4 regions of the Moritella sp. 28 genome follow, and region 3 is predicted to be linked to each of the others. Evidence: predicted binding sites of a transcription regulator. Region 3 holds the regulator's gene; each other region holds the start of a gene.
The links. Region 3 encodes LexA, which represses DNA repair genes until DNA is damaged. Its sites were predicted from a motif close to TACTGTATNNNNATACAGTA; they were not measured.
Positions count from the first base shown of each region.

Region 1: the regulator LexA is predicted to act here: its motif matches at 1,899-1,918, upstream of ruvC (crossover junction endodeoxyribonuclease RuvC).
Region 2: the regulator LexA is predicted to act here: its motif matches at 1,853-1,872, upstream of recA (recombinase RecA).
Region 4: the regulator LexA is predicted to act here: its motif matches at 1,682-1,701, upstream of dinG (ATP-dependent DNA helicase DinG).

Region 1 covers NZ_CP056121.1:1,454,930-1,458,149, forward strand. Annotated here, with positions in the region: gene HWV02_RS06505 (alpha/beta fold hydrolase) at 1-157, opposite strand, end outside; gene HWV02_RS06510 (DUF2750 domain-containing protein) at 497-889, opposite strand; gene HWV02_RS06515 (cytochrome b562) at 953-1,360, opposite strand; gene HWV02_RS06520 (glutaredoxin family protein) at 1,453-1,680, opposite strand; gene ruvC (crossover junction endodeoxyribonuclease RuvC) at 1,938-2,459, shown strand; gene ruvA (Holliday junction branch migration protein RuvA) at 2,560-3,180, shown strand; gene ruvB (Holliday junction branch migration DNA helicase RuvB) at 3,198-3,220, shown strand, end outside.
Region 2 covers NZ_CP056121.1:4,546,690-4,549,909, forward strand. Annotated here, with positions in the region: gene HWV02_RS20220 (PepSY domain-containing protein) at 51-659, shown strand; gene recA (recombinase RecA) at 770-1,822, opposite strand; gene mutS (DNA mismatch repair protein MutS) at 2,001-3,220, shown strand, end outside.
Region 3 covers NZ_CP056121.1:4,894,204-4,897,423, forward strand. Annotated here, with positions in the region: gene HWV02_RS21745 (chemotaxis protein CheA) at 1-202, opposite strand, end outside; gene HWV02_RS21750 (response regulator) at 205-567, opposite strand; gene HWV02_RS21755 (STAS domain-containing protein) at 577-864, opposite strand; gene lexA (transcriptional repressor LexA) at 1,121-1,744, opposite strand; gene plsB (glycerol-3-phosphate 1-O-acyltransferase PlsB) at 1,942-3,220, shown strand, end outside.
Region 4 covers NZ_CP056121.1:3,481,055-3,484,274, forward strand. Annotated here, with positions in the region: gene HWV02_RS15375 (ATP-binding protein) at 1-647, opposite strand, end outside; gene HWV02_RS15380 (response regulator transcription factor) at 634-1,332, opposite strand; gene dinG (ATP-dependent DNA helicase DinG) at 1,791-3,220, shown strand, end outside.

The sequences.
Region 1 (3,220 bases), 1.7 Mb from region 3:
CGAGGTCTGGTGCGATAACATCATAATCTTTGCTGAGTGCCAGCATTTCTTTTTGCCATGTCGTGACGGCATTGCCACCAAATCCATGAAGCAGTAATAGTGGCTGTCCTTCTCCTCCACGCCAATAACTCAGTGAACCACCTTCTTTTAAACTCATCTGGTGCTGCTCAAAGCCTACAGATTTTAAGCTATCTTCATCTGAGTCTATTTTCCAGCGAACAATCGAGCAGCCTGTTAATAATGAAAAACATATGTAAATAATGAATAATTTTAGCTTGTTGGAAATCATATCGTTTGGCCGATTGCAGAGGGAATATAAAACAATACCTTAGATTGGAGGTAAATAAAATAACATTAATTTAACTTAGTGCTATCAAAAATAATAATATTTAAGTGGTCGGTAGGAAAGAGTAGACGGCGATTAGAATGAATGAATGGCAGAAATCAAAAAGCATACCAGCCATTTAATGTTGGCATGCTTTTTAATAAACTGTTATTAACGCTTTTTTTTCGCTTGTTTCTGTAATGCCATATCAAATTCGTCAGGGAACATAATAAGACCTTCGTCATCAAGATTTGGGAAGATAACGATAGCTAGGTCATCATCCATTAAACCCGATGTCCAACGGCTTTGCCATTTAGCTAATGAAATAGATTCTGTTTTACAGTTTTCCCATTCACCAGTCGCCCAAGATTGTGCAAACTCTGCGTTAGGCCATACTGGCACACAATCTTCGTCATCGTTATTTAGCATTACACAACCGTGTTCATCCGTTAAGATCCAGATTTTACGTTCGCTTGTTACTTCTTTTAATAAATAGCTAAGGCGTTTTTCTTCATCGTAAGCTTGAATTGTTGCTATTTGGTTCTCGTCGAGCGTGTTTGACATGTAATCTGTTCCTAATTTTTACTAATATGACGGTAATAGTCATCACCAACATGTAATTGTTTATTAACCAAAGATGAGCTGCCAAATACTTGGCTTACTTTTCTTGTGGTATTCTTTTCTTAAGCTATCAACGTCTTCTAATTTAGCTTTCGCAACGGCGAGATTTTCGTCTGTTATATCGGATTGTTGAATGCTATTCAGTATTGATTCTACTTTATCTAAACCTTGATTTGACATCTCTGCACGGTCAGGTGAAAAGTTATAGCTCTGTGCTACGGCAAGCATTTTACTCATTTCATCAATGCGAGTAGAAAACTCATCAGCAGATGTTGTTTTCATTGCTTGAGTATACGCTAATCTCATTTGTTTCATGGTAACTTTAAGATCGATACTGTCTATTTCGGCACTGTTGACCAATGTAGAAAATAATAAGCTGATGATAAGGCTTAGCTGAGCAAAACGATTCTTCATGATTTATATCCATAGATAATGATTAAATGCTGCTGTTAATAACACCTAGCGTATAATTACGAGTGTAATAACAGTCAGGTTTGTATGGGGGATTAACCGCGATACATATTTTCGAATGATTTAATTGAGAAACCACGCAGAATTTGGTCACCAATTTTAAGTGTTGGTACGCCTCGGCCACCAATAGCGGCTAATTCTTTACTGCCACGTGGTTCATTTACGCTGCATAAACGGTAAGGTATTTTCTTTTCATCTAGGTAGCGCTTTGCCGTATCGCAATTTGGACACTTCTTTTGCGTATATAATACGACTCTTTTCATTTTAGCCCCACAAGGTTGATTATAAAAAGGCGCATTATACCAAGCTAACACTGATTCACAATGTATCAATATGAGCAAATGATTTGAAATACACTTCTTTACAACATGATGGAATAATAAGGCGATGATGTGCGGTTTTAACTGTTTAATTTATACGCGTTATTTTAATGGAGTATGGATAAGGTAGTGGGTTTAGGTTTCAAGCTTAGGTGCAGGTATACTGTAATTATAAACATGATAATTGAAGATAATAAAGTATGAGTATTATTCTTGGCATAGATCCGGGCTCCCGGATCACTGGATACGGTGTGATCCAACATATACACGGTAAGTTCCAATATTTAGGCAGTGGTTGTATTCGTACATCAGGTGATACATTACCTGAGCGCTTAAAGCAGATCCATGCGGGAGTCAGTGAAATTATCATTCAATTTCAACCAGATAAATTTGCTATTGAAGATGTGTTCATGGGTAAAAATGCGGCCTCAGCATTAAAGTTGGGCCAAGCCCGTGGCGCAGCTATTGTCGCTGCGGTGTCGAATGACTTAGAAGTCGGGGAATATACTGCCCGTCAGATCAAACAAGCGGTAGTGGGTAACGGTGGTGCTGATAAAGAACAAGTACAGCAAATGGTTGTCAATCTACTTAAACTGCCAGGCACGCCACAAGCCGATGCTGCTGATGGGCTCGCTGTCGCATTATGTCATGCCCAGAGTTTACGCACCTTGATTAATATGGCTGGTAAAGTCAAAGGTACAGCCCGCGGACGTTATAATTAACCTATTAAGTGAACCGAAATAATAAATGATCTGGATATTTAACCAGTATTTTATTATCCTTGTGAACATTATATTTTAAAAAAAATGTTGGAAAATAATTGTGATTGGACGTTTACGTGGCACTCTATTAGAAAAGCAACCACCAGAAATTTTACTTGAAGTGAATGGGGTCGGTTATGAAGTTCAACTGCCGATGAGCTGCTTTTATGAGCTTGGCGATGTTGATAACGAAGTGATCGTTTACACTCACTTTGTGGTTCGAGAAGATGCTCAATTACTCTACGGCTTTAATAATAAAATGGAACGCTTGATGTTCCGAGAGTTAATTAAAGTGAATGGTGTTGGCCCTAAGCTGGCGTTGGCTATCTTATCGGGTATGACAGCAAATCAATTTGCACACTGTGTTGAACATGATGATATTAACAGTCTAATTAAATTACCGGGTGTGGGTAAAAAGACTGCGGAACGTTTATTGGTCGAAATGCGTGACCGTCTAAAAAACTGGGTGACTCAAGATTTGTTTACCCCTGAAGCAGATAAAGCACAATTACAAGGTTATGGTAATACGTCATCGAATGCGATTGAAGAAGCGGAAGACGCCTTGATTGGTTTAGGGTATAAACCTGCGCAAGTAGCGAAGATGATCAAGCAAGTTGCACAGCCAAGTATGAGTTGTGAAGATATCATTCGTTTGTCATTGCGTGCAACCTTACAGAATTAATTTAGGAAGTTACTTTAGTGATTGAAGCTGATCGATTAAT
Region 2 (3,220 bases), 350 kb from region 3:
GTTATTATTAAACCGTAAAATAGCATATTCACTTTCTTAGATAGACAACAATGAATACTTATCAGCTACATCGCTACCTTGGCTATTTATTAATTCTGCCGGTAACACTATGGGCCTTCACTGGTGCGTTTTTTTTAATTAAGCCTGGTTATAAAGATGCCTACGAACAATTGCAAATAACTCGCTATCCGTTGTCCTCTATTTTACAACTTTCTCCTGAACCAGAGTGGCAAGCAGTAGCAATAAACCAAACAATCTTAGGTCGTCATTACCGTGTTCAAATAGAGAATAAATGGCAGCATATTAATCCACTCAATAACCAAGTGCTGTCAGAACCAAATGCAAAAAATATAATAAGTTTATTACAAGATGCTGTGAAACATAATCCACAACGCTATGGTTTGGTTTTGAACTACAAAGATGGTATCGCTGTTACGGATACCGACGTAAAACTGATGTTTGATTGGTCGCGCTTAAACCTACACCAACAAGGTGCGGACAGTCGTATTTTTAACACTATGTATGATATTCATTACCTACGCTGGACAGGCAACAAAACGTTTGATCAGTGGTTTGGGTATATCGGCTTAGGATTATTGGTATTGATGGCGCTAACTGGTATTGTCATGATCAAGAAATCATCGATAACTATAAAATAATAAAGGCAGGTATGTAAGCCATACCTGCCTTTATTTCTATTAATATCTGTTCAATTAACGCGAATCAATAAATACTAAAATCAAAGATTACACGTTAACTAATATCAGAATTAAAATTCGTTTTCAGCTTCAGGAGCCTTAACTTCAACTTCAGCTTCATTACCAAGTAGATTTGCACGGATCATACTGTCAATTTCAACTGCAATCTTTGGGTTGTCAATAAGGAATTGTGTTGATTTAGCTTTACCTTGACCAATCTTATCACCCTTGTATGAATACCAAGCGCCTGCTTTTTCGATTAGTTTTTCTTTAACACCTAGATCAATTAACTCACCATTACGGTTAAAGCCTTTACCGTATAATATTTGGAATTCAGCTTGTCTAAATGGTGCTGCAATTTTATTCTTCACAACTTTAACACGTGTTTCATTACCCGTGATCTCGTCGCCATCTTTTACTGAACCAATACGACGGATATCTAAACGTACTGACGCGTAGAATTTAAGTGCATTACCGCCTGTAGTCGTTTCAGGTGAACCAAACATAACACCAATCTTCATACGAATTTGGTTAATGAAGATACACATGGTGTTAGTCGTTTTTAAATTACCCGTTAATTTACGCATCGCTTGCGATAACATACGTGCCTGCAGACCCATGTGGCTATCGCCCATATCGCCTTCAATTTCAGCTTTCGGAGTTAGTGCTGCTACAGAATCGACTACGATAATATCAACAGCGCCAGAACGTGCGAGCATGTCACATATTTCTAATGCTTGCTCACCAGTATCTGGTTGAGAGACTAATAGTTCATTAATATCAACGCCAAGTTTACCTGCATAAATAGGGTCAAGTGCATGCTCTGCATCAATAAAGGCACAGATTTTACCTTCTCGTTGTGCTGACGCGATAACTTCTAGCGTTAACGTCGTTTTACCACTTGATTCAGGACCGTAAATTTCTACGATACGCCCCATCGGTAAACCACCAGCTCCCAACGCAATATCAAGAGAAAGTGAACCTGTAGAAACAGTTTCTACGTCCATGGTACGGTTATCACCTAGCTTCATGATAGAACCTTTACCAAATTGTTTTTCAATTTGTCCAAGTGCTGCAGCTAAGGCTTTTTCTTTATTCGCGTCCATTTTATTCCCCTGAGGCATAATCGAGTATTTAATTTATAGGCATAAGTATACTGTTCGTTCATACAGTATCAAGTAATAAACGAATATTTTTTTTAATTATTATTAGTGGCTCATACTTACGTACAAAAAATACAGTCGCCACCGTGCTTTAGCATTGTTATTATAGCTGCAACTATTATTTTTAAACCGAGCCGCTATGCAACCTAACTTTCTTGCACCTCAAGACTTAACCAATCACACCCCTATGATGCAGCAATTCTTTAAGTTAAAAGCTGAGCAACCAGAGATCTTACTCTTTTATCGCATGGGCGATTTTTATGAGTTATTTTATGATGATGCCAAAAAAGCGTCGCAATTATTAGGTATATCTCTGACCAAGCGTGGTAAGTCAAATGGTAATCCTATCCCAATGGCTGGTATCCCTTACCATTCATTGGAAGGTTATTTAGCAAAGCTAGTACGTAGTGGTGAATCGGTAGCGATCTGTGAACAAATTGGTGATCCTGCGACATCCAAAGGCCCTGTTGAACGTAAAGTGGTTCGTATTGTGACACCAGGCACTGTCAGTGACGAAGCCTTACTCACCGAGAAAAATGACAATTTATTAGCAGCATTATTCCATGATGGCATTACTTTTGGTTATGCGACGTTAGATATGGGCAGCGGCCGTTTCCTGATCAATCAATTTACGTCAGAAGAAACACTACTGGCAGAACTGCAACGTACCGACCCTGCAGAGCTATTGTATTGCGAATCATTTGAATCAATGCAACACATCAACCAACTTAAAGGCTTACGTCGCCGCCCTGAATGGGAGTTTGATTTACAAACTGGTCGCAACGTCTTATGCCAACAGTTTGGCACTAAAGATCTGATTGGTTTTGGGGTTGAAAACTCACCAGTAGCGTTATGTGCTGCAGGGTGTTTGATGCAGTATGTGAAAGAAACCCAACGTACCGCACTTCCACATATTCGAGCGATCAAACTTGAACAAACCGAACAAATGGTCGTCATGGATGCAGCAACTCGCCGTAACCTAGAACTGACCCAAAACCTATCTGGTGGTTTTGATAATACCCTTGCAGAAGTACTTGATCATACTTCAACACCAATGGGCAGCCGACTATTAAAACGTTGGTTACACCAGCCAATTCGTGACAGCTTGGTATTGCAACAACGCCAATCAAGTATTCAATCCTTACTTGATGTGGGTGCATTAAACGATATCCAGCCAGTTCTACGTACTATTGGTGATATTGAACGTATCATTGCACGCTTGTCATTACGCTCTGCACGTCCTCGTGATCTTGTGCGTTTACGTAATGCTTTCCAGCAGTTACCCGAATTACAAACACTGTTAGCAGAACACGATACCGAACACTTAAACTCATTGCAGCAATTAGCTGGTGAGTTCAC
Region 3 (3,220 bases):
CATGAGTAAATTCTGTCAGTTGATTAAAACCGAATGTGCCCGCGCCCCCTTTAATGGAATGAGCAACCCGAAAAATCGTATTAATCACTTCGCTATCAACTGCACCAGGCGTTAGCTTTAGCAATTCAGTTTCCATCACTTCTAACCCTTCGACACATTCTTCAATAAATACCTGTTGAAATTGTTTGAGATCGATATCCATGCTTACCTCAATACTTTTTGCACGGTAGCAATGAGTTTTTCAGGATTAAAAGGTTTAACGATCCACCCAGTCGCACCAGCAGATTTACCAGCCATCTTTTTATCACTACCCGATTCTGTGGTTAACATTAAGATAGGCGTAAATTTATACGCTCGCTCATTACGCAGTTGGCTAATTAAGCTAATACCGTCCATCCGAGGCATATTAATATCAGAAATAATAAGATCAAAATTCCCCATTTTAGCTTTTTCTAATCCATCCACACCATCAACGGCGGCATCGACGTGATAACCAGCCTGCTTTAGGGTAAATTGAACCATTTCACGAATGGATACCGAGTCATCTACAGCTAATATTCGTTTCATGAGAAAACCTCATACTAATGCGTAATTAAAATATACGTCGAACCCCAGAGCTTGAACAACAGTCGTAAATTTATCCGATGGAGATAAAAAAATGAGGGTCGTATTATGTGTAATTAAATGTTGAGAATAAGCATAAAATAATTGGCAAGTGGCACTGTCTATGTGAGTCACATTACGCGCATCAAGTACTTGAGATGACGCTTTAATGGGGAGCTGATCAAGTATAACTTTAAGAGTGGAAATCGATGAAACATCGATCTTATCATCCAACGTCATAGCAATAACGTATTGTTCCATAAACTAATCCTATATTTGTACCAGCGTACCGACAAACAAATTAAATATTTATTTTTATATCTCATGTTGAGTATAGGAAAAGAAAAAATTAATAGGTAGAAGATGATCAGAACTGTGATGTTAAAGCAAGATTTGAAAACGATTTCTAAATTTAAAGATAGGGGATAAGAAATGAAAAAAGAAATATAAAGATAGATAGTCAGCAATAGGATTATTTACTATCTATCTTCAGGCTCGATGGCGTAAGAAGGTGTGATTACATCCAATCGGTATTACGAATAATACCGACAGCGACACCTTCAATATCAAAATGTTGGAAATTTAAATCAACACGAATTGTGCTCATTTCATCATTCTCAGGGTGCAGTAAGATTTCACAGCCCTGCTGTTCAAAGCGCTTAACAGTTACTTCATCGTCAACGCGCGCAACAACAACTTGGCCTTTACTGATATTTTTAGTTTTATGTACAGCTAATAAATCGCCATCCATAATCCCAATATTACGCATACTTTCGCCACGTACACGCAGTAAAAAATCTGCCGTTGGTGTAAACATTGAAGGGTCAACATTATAGTGTGCTTCAATATGTTCTTGCGCTAAAATTGGCTCACCGGCGGCAACCTGCCCAATTAAAGGTAAACCACTGTCATTACTGGCTTGCTCAGCATCAACCAACAAACGAATACCACGAGAAGTACCCGCAAGAATTTCGATATGGCCCTTTCGTGCTAATGCCTTTAAATGCTCTTCCGCAGCATTAGGTGAACGGAAACCAAGTTCCTTAGCAATTTCAGCTCGGGTCGGTGGCATACCAGTATTTTTAATATGTTGTTTAACTAATTCAAATACTTCTGCTTGTCTTTGTGTCAATGCTTTCATCATGAACCCTAACTGGTTTTATATACAGTTTCTTGTAATTATATACAGTATTGTCAAGTTTGCAATATATGCCTTGAGTATATCTGGATAATAATGAATTAATCGTTTGCTGGCGCTGAAACACAGATTTATGGCTACACATCTGATATTATTGGAGCAAGCACTCTCGCACTTTATACAACAGAATGATAACACCTATGCAACAAACACCGTCAATGTTAAGTCGAAGTTTCGTTAACGGCTTAGTTAAATCTCAGTACGTACCAGATAACCCCGTTGATGCGTTAAATCTAGATTTAACACGTCCTATTGTTTATGCTTTAAAAACTAAATCGATGACCGATCTCGTGGCATTACAGCGAGCTTGTAAAGAACGAGGCTTACCCGACCCCCTTACACCAATAAAAGTGAACGGGGTCATCATTCCCAGTTATGTTTGCTTAGATAATCCAGCGCCCCTCTTCGGCCGAGTAAAAGATACTGACGTATTTTTTGACGAATTCCAACAGCTATTACGCTTACATAAAGATGATAAAGCCCTTGATATTCAATTGATGCCAGTCGCATTGTTTTGGGGACGCGCACCCGGTAAAGAAGGTCAAATACCACTACTATCATTAGCAAACAGTATTTCACCAAGCCGTTTACGTAAAACAATCATTGTGGGTCTTAACCGTAAAGATAACTTGGTTCGTTTTAACAAACCGGTATCACTGCGTTTCATGGCCGATCAGCACGGCACCGATGAAAAAATCGTACAGAAATTAATTCGTGTTGCTAAGATCCATTTCAGTCGTCAAAAATTAGCCGCATCAGGCCCTAAACTACCTAACCGCTACCAACTTGTTGAACAACTACTGCGTAATCCAGAAGTTAAAAAAGCCATTCAAGTTGAGATCGCTGAGCATAATATTTCAGCAACAAAAGCGGAAAAGCGAGCCAATGATTACATCGATGAAATTGCCAGTGATTTTTCGTATAAACTCGTAAAAAACACCAGTAATTTTATGAGCTGGTTATGGAATAAGATCTACAGCGGTATCAAAGTTAATAACGCCGAACAAGTGCGTAAACTTGCCGCCGACGGTCATGAAATTGTATTTATGCCTTGTCATCGTAGCCACATGGATTACTTACTTATTTCTTATGTTATTTACAATGAAGGTTTGATCCCACCACACATTGCCGCCGGTATAAATCTTAACTTCTTCCCTGCTGGCCCTATGTTCCGTCGTGGCGGCGCATTCTTTTTACGTCGTACGTTTAAAGGCAATAAACTTTATGCAACCGTATTCAGAGAGTACCTAAGCTTATTATTCTCAAAAGGATATTCCGTTGAATTCTTTACTGAGGGTGGCCGAAGCCGTACCGGACGTTTATTACCACCAAAAACCGGTATGCTTAACATGACATTACAAGCGATGTTAAGAGAACAAAGCCGACCTATTACATTAGTGCCGGTATATCTAGGCTACG
Region 4 (3,220 bases), 1.4 Mb from region 3:
TGACCATTTGCTAATGCCTGACTTGCCAAACTCAATTTATAAACATGATCGGATATATTTTTCACAGCGACATACAGCACTAATGCGATACTCAAAAAGATAAAGCCCAATAATAAAAATAAAGCATCGTTATCGTCATCAGGCCCCTCCATGGGTGCATCCATACTAGAAATAGTATCAATAATGAGTAGTGACTTGTCATAATACGGGATGATTACAGCCAAGCGTTCATCATTAGCGTTAGCGTTATCATATACATGCACGCCGCCCCAACCAATACCAATAGGTAAAGGTGGTGTATCATTATCCTGATCAATAACATCCAATAATTCATGTCGTTGGTGATATTTTAATACTTCTTTCGCGGATAACGTTTGAATTGAAAAACCCGTGAATTGGCTTAATAGATCCACTTCCATATCCCAGCGTTCACTACCTTCCTCAAAATTATCCAGTAAACGTGCAACAAAATTAGCATTGTATACAAATTCAGCATTGTTAAAATAATTGTAAATGATGATTACAAATAATACTATGCTACCAATGATTACGGTCGTAATACTGAGATACAGCTTAAAAAAAAGTGTATGACCCTTATTACGGTTTATTACTCGATTGAGATTAGTCAATATATTATTGTTTAACAAAAAGGTAGCCCTTACAGCGAATTGTTTTGATAATTTGATACGGTGCTACATCATCTTTTATCTTTTTACGTAAACTGGATAAGCGCATGTCGAGTGCTCTATCCAAGCCATCAAATTCAACCCCTTTTAATGCTTGATAACACTCATCACGGCTAACAATTGTTCCCGCTTGTTTTGCTAAATATTCCAACATTTCATATTCTGCACCGGTTAAGATAATCTCTTCATTATCACGGGTAACCAAACGCTTCAATGTATCTATCGTTAACGTACCAGTATGACTTAACGCATTATCATTTTTCTTACTTCTGCTTTCGCGGCGTAACAATGCTTCAATATGAGAGAGTAAAATATGCGGTCGTAACGGTTTATGCAGATAACCATCAGCGCCCGTATCCAACGCTGCAATCTCAGATATTTCTTCACTGCAAGCGGTAAGCATAATAATAGGCCCAGTATAAGTTTCACGACTTTGCTTACACACTTCAATACCGTTCATACCCGGCATCATAATATCCAATACCACCAGATCAGGTTGTAATCTGATGATATCGGCGAGTCCATCTGTACCATTATTGCTAAGTGATACTTTATATCCTTTAGTGCGTAAAAACATGTCGAGAAGACGACAAATCTCTAAATCATCTTCAACAATTAAAATGTGTTTTTTGCCATTTTCTAACATGTTCAAAGAAACCTTATGTCATTATAAATAAGTAAAATACAGGGATAAGAAAACACTTAAGCGCTAGGTAAGTTTAGTTCACTATCATTTAGTCTAATGGTATGAATATTGTAATTTTTCGGTATAACCCAAGTATAGCGATCAAATAATAACCCTAACAATACTGTAATACTAACGAATTTAGTTATATGAATGCCTTTACACTATGACGTATGAATAACAACGCAATCATATAAAACAAAACGTAAGCTTTCAGTCTCTAATTTGTCAGCTTTGTCAGCTTTGTCAGTAGTAATCAAGCAGCCAGTCAATATTTTTATAAACTACTGTGATTTTATCAGTGTTCCCCTACTTAATATCTATACAGACGGTATAATTACGCTAAAATACAATCCTAATGACCTTGGCTTTAAATCGTGCTTGCAGAAACAGCAAGCATGCTTCAGATAAGAGTAAACATGCTTTCAGATAAGAGTAAACAAGCTATTCGTGATGTTTATCAGAACATCCGCGATTCACTGCCTGACTTTGCAGTCCGTAAATCACAAAATATCCTTGTGGCTGAAATGGCAAAAACCCTCGCCGGTAATTTTGATAAAAATCGTCGTTTAATTATAGCCGAAGCAGGTACAGGAACAGGTAAATCATTAGCTTATTTGATTGCAGGGATCCCGCTCGCCACCGAAGCGAAAAAGACCCTCGTCATTTCAACAGCCACCATTGCACTACAAGAGCAGCTTTTGCACAAAGAACTGCCTTTCTTTCGCCGCCAATCAGGGCTTAAATTTGAGTTTGCCTTGGTGAAAGGTCGTCAGCGTTATTGCTGTGAACAAAAGCTTGCCATGCTTTCGCAAGCTGATGACCAAATAGAACTACTTGCTGACTTAGCCACAGTTCCTAAAAAACGCGATTTACAGCTTATCAAGCGCATGTTTACGGCCTACGCAGCAGGTAAATGGAAAGGCGATATCGACAGTTGGCCCACCCAGATCCCCGGCGATATTTGGCAATTAATTGTTTCAGACCGTCACAGTTGCAGTAAATCATTTAGCGCACACCGTAATTGCCCTTTTCATAAAGCACGTGAAGCCTTGGACCAATGTGACGTGCTCATTGTAAATCACGCCTTATTATTAGCTGATTTAGAGCTTGGTGGCGGCATTATTCTACCAAAACCAGAAGACTGTTATTACGTACTGGATGAAGCCCATCATTTACCACGCATTACCCGTGATTTCTCGTCAGCGCATGCTTCGGTACTCGGCGCAAAAGCCTGGTTACAAACCATGGCGGTATCAATGCGCCAACTCACGCAAACTATCGCGTCAAGCGAGATATCCGATCCGGTCACAAAACTGCTCAGTTCAATCAATACTATCAGTAAAGAACTCACCAAGGTCCACAGTTTAATGTCCGCTAACGATCGCCAATTTAGTGATGATTCTTGGCGCTTTGCTGATGGCGAACTACCAGAATCGTTAGCAGAACTGGCAGCAAACATGAATCATGAAACCAAACGTGGCGTTAGCCAAACAGCAAAAATTGTTGATATTCTTGCCGAACAAGTAAAACAAGATCAGTTGCCACAAGTTAAAGCAAATAAACTCATTGCCGAAGTGGGTTTTTACCTGCAACGCATCGAGAATCTGCATCAAGTGTGGAACATGTTGATTAAAGAAACAAAAGGCACACCACTGGCAAAATGGGTAGAGAAAAGTGGCACTCGCCAAGACGACCATATCTTTGCAGCTAGCTTGATTGATGTTGACAGTAAACTAGAACACATGTTGTGGTCGCAATGTGGCGCTGCGATCTTGACCTCAGCAACATTAACCTCACTCGGCAACTTTAATTATTTCCGCCGCCAAGTCGGCTTATTAAATGATGA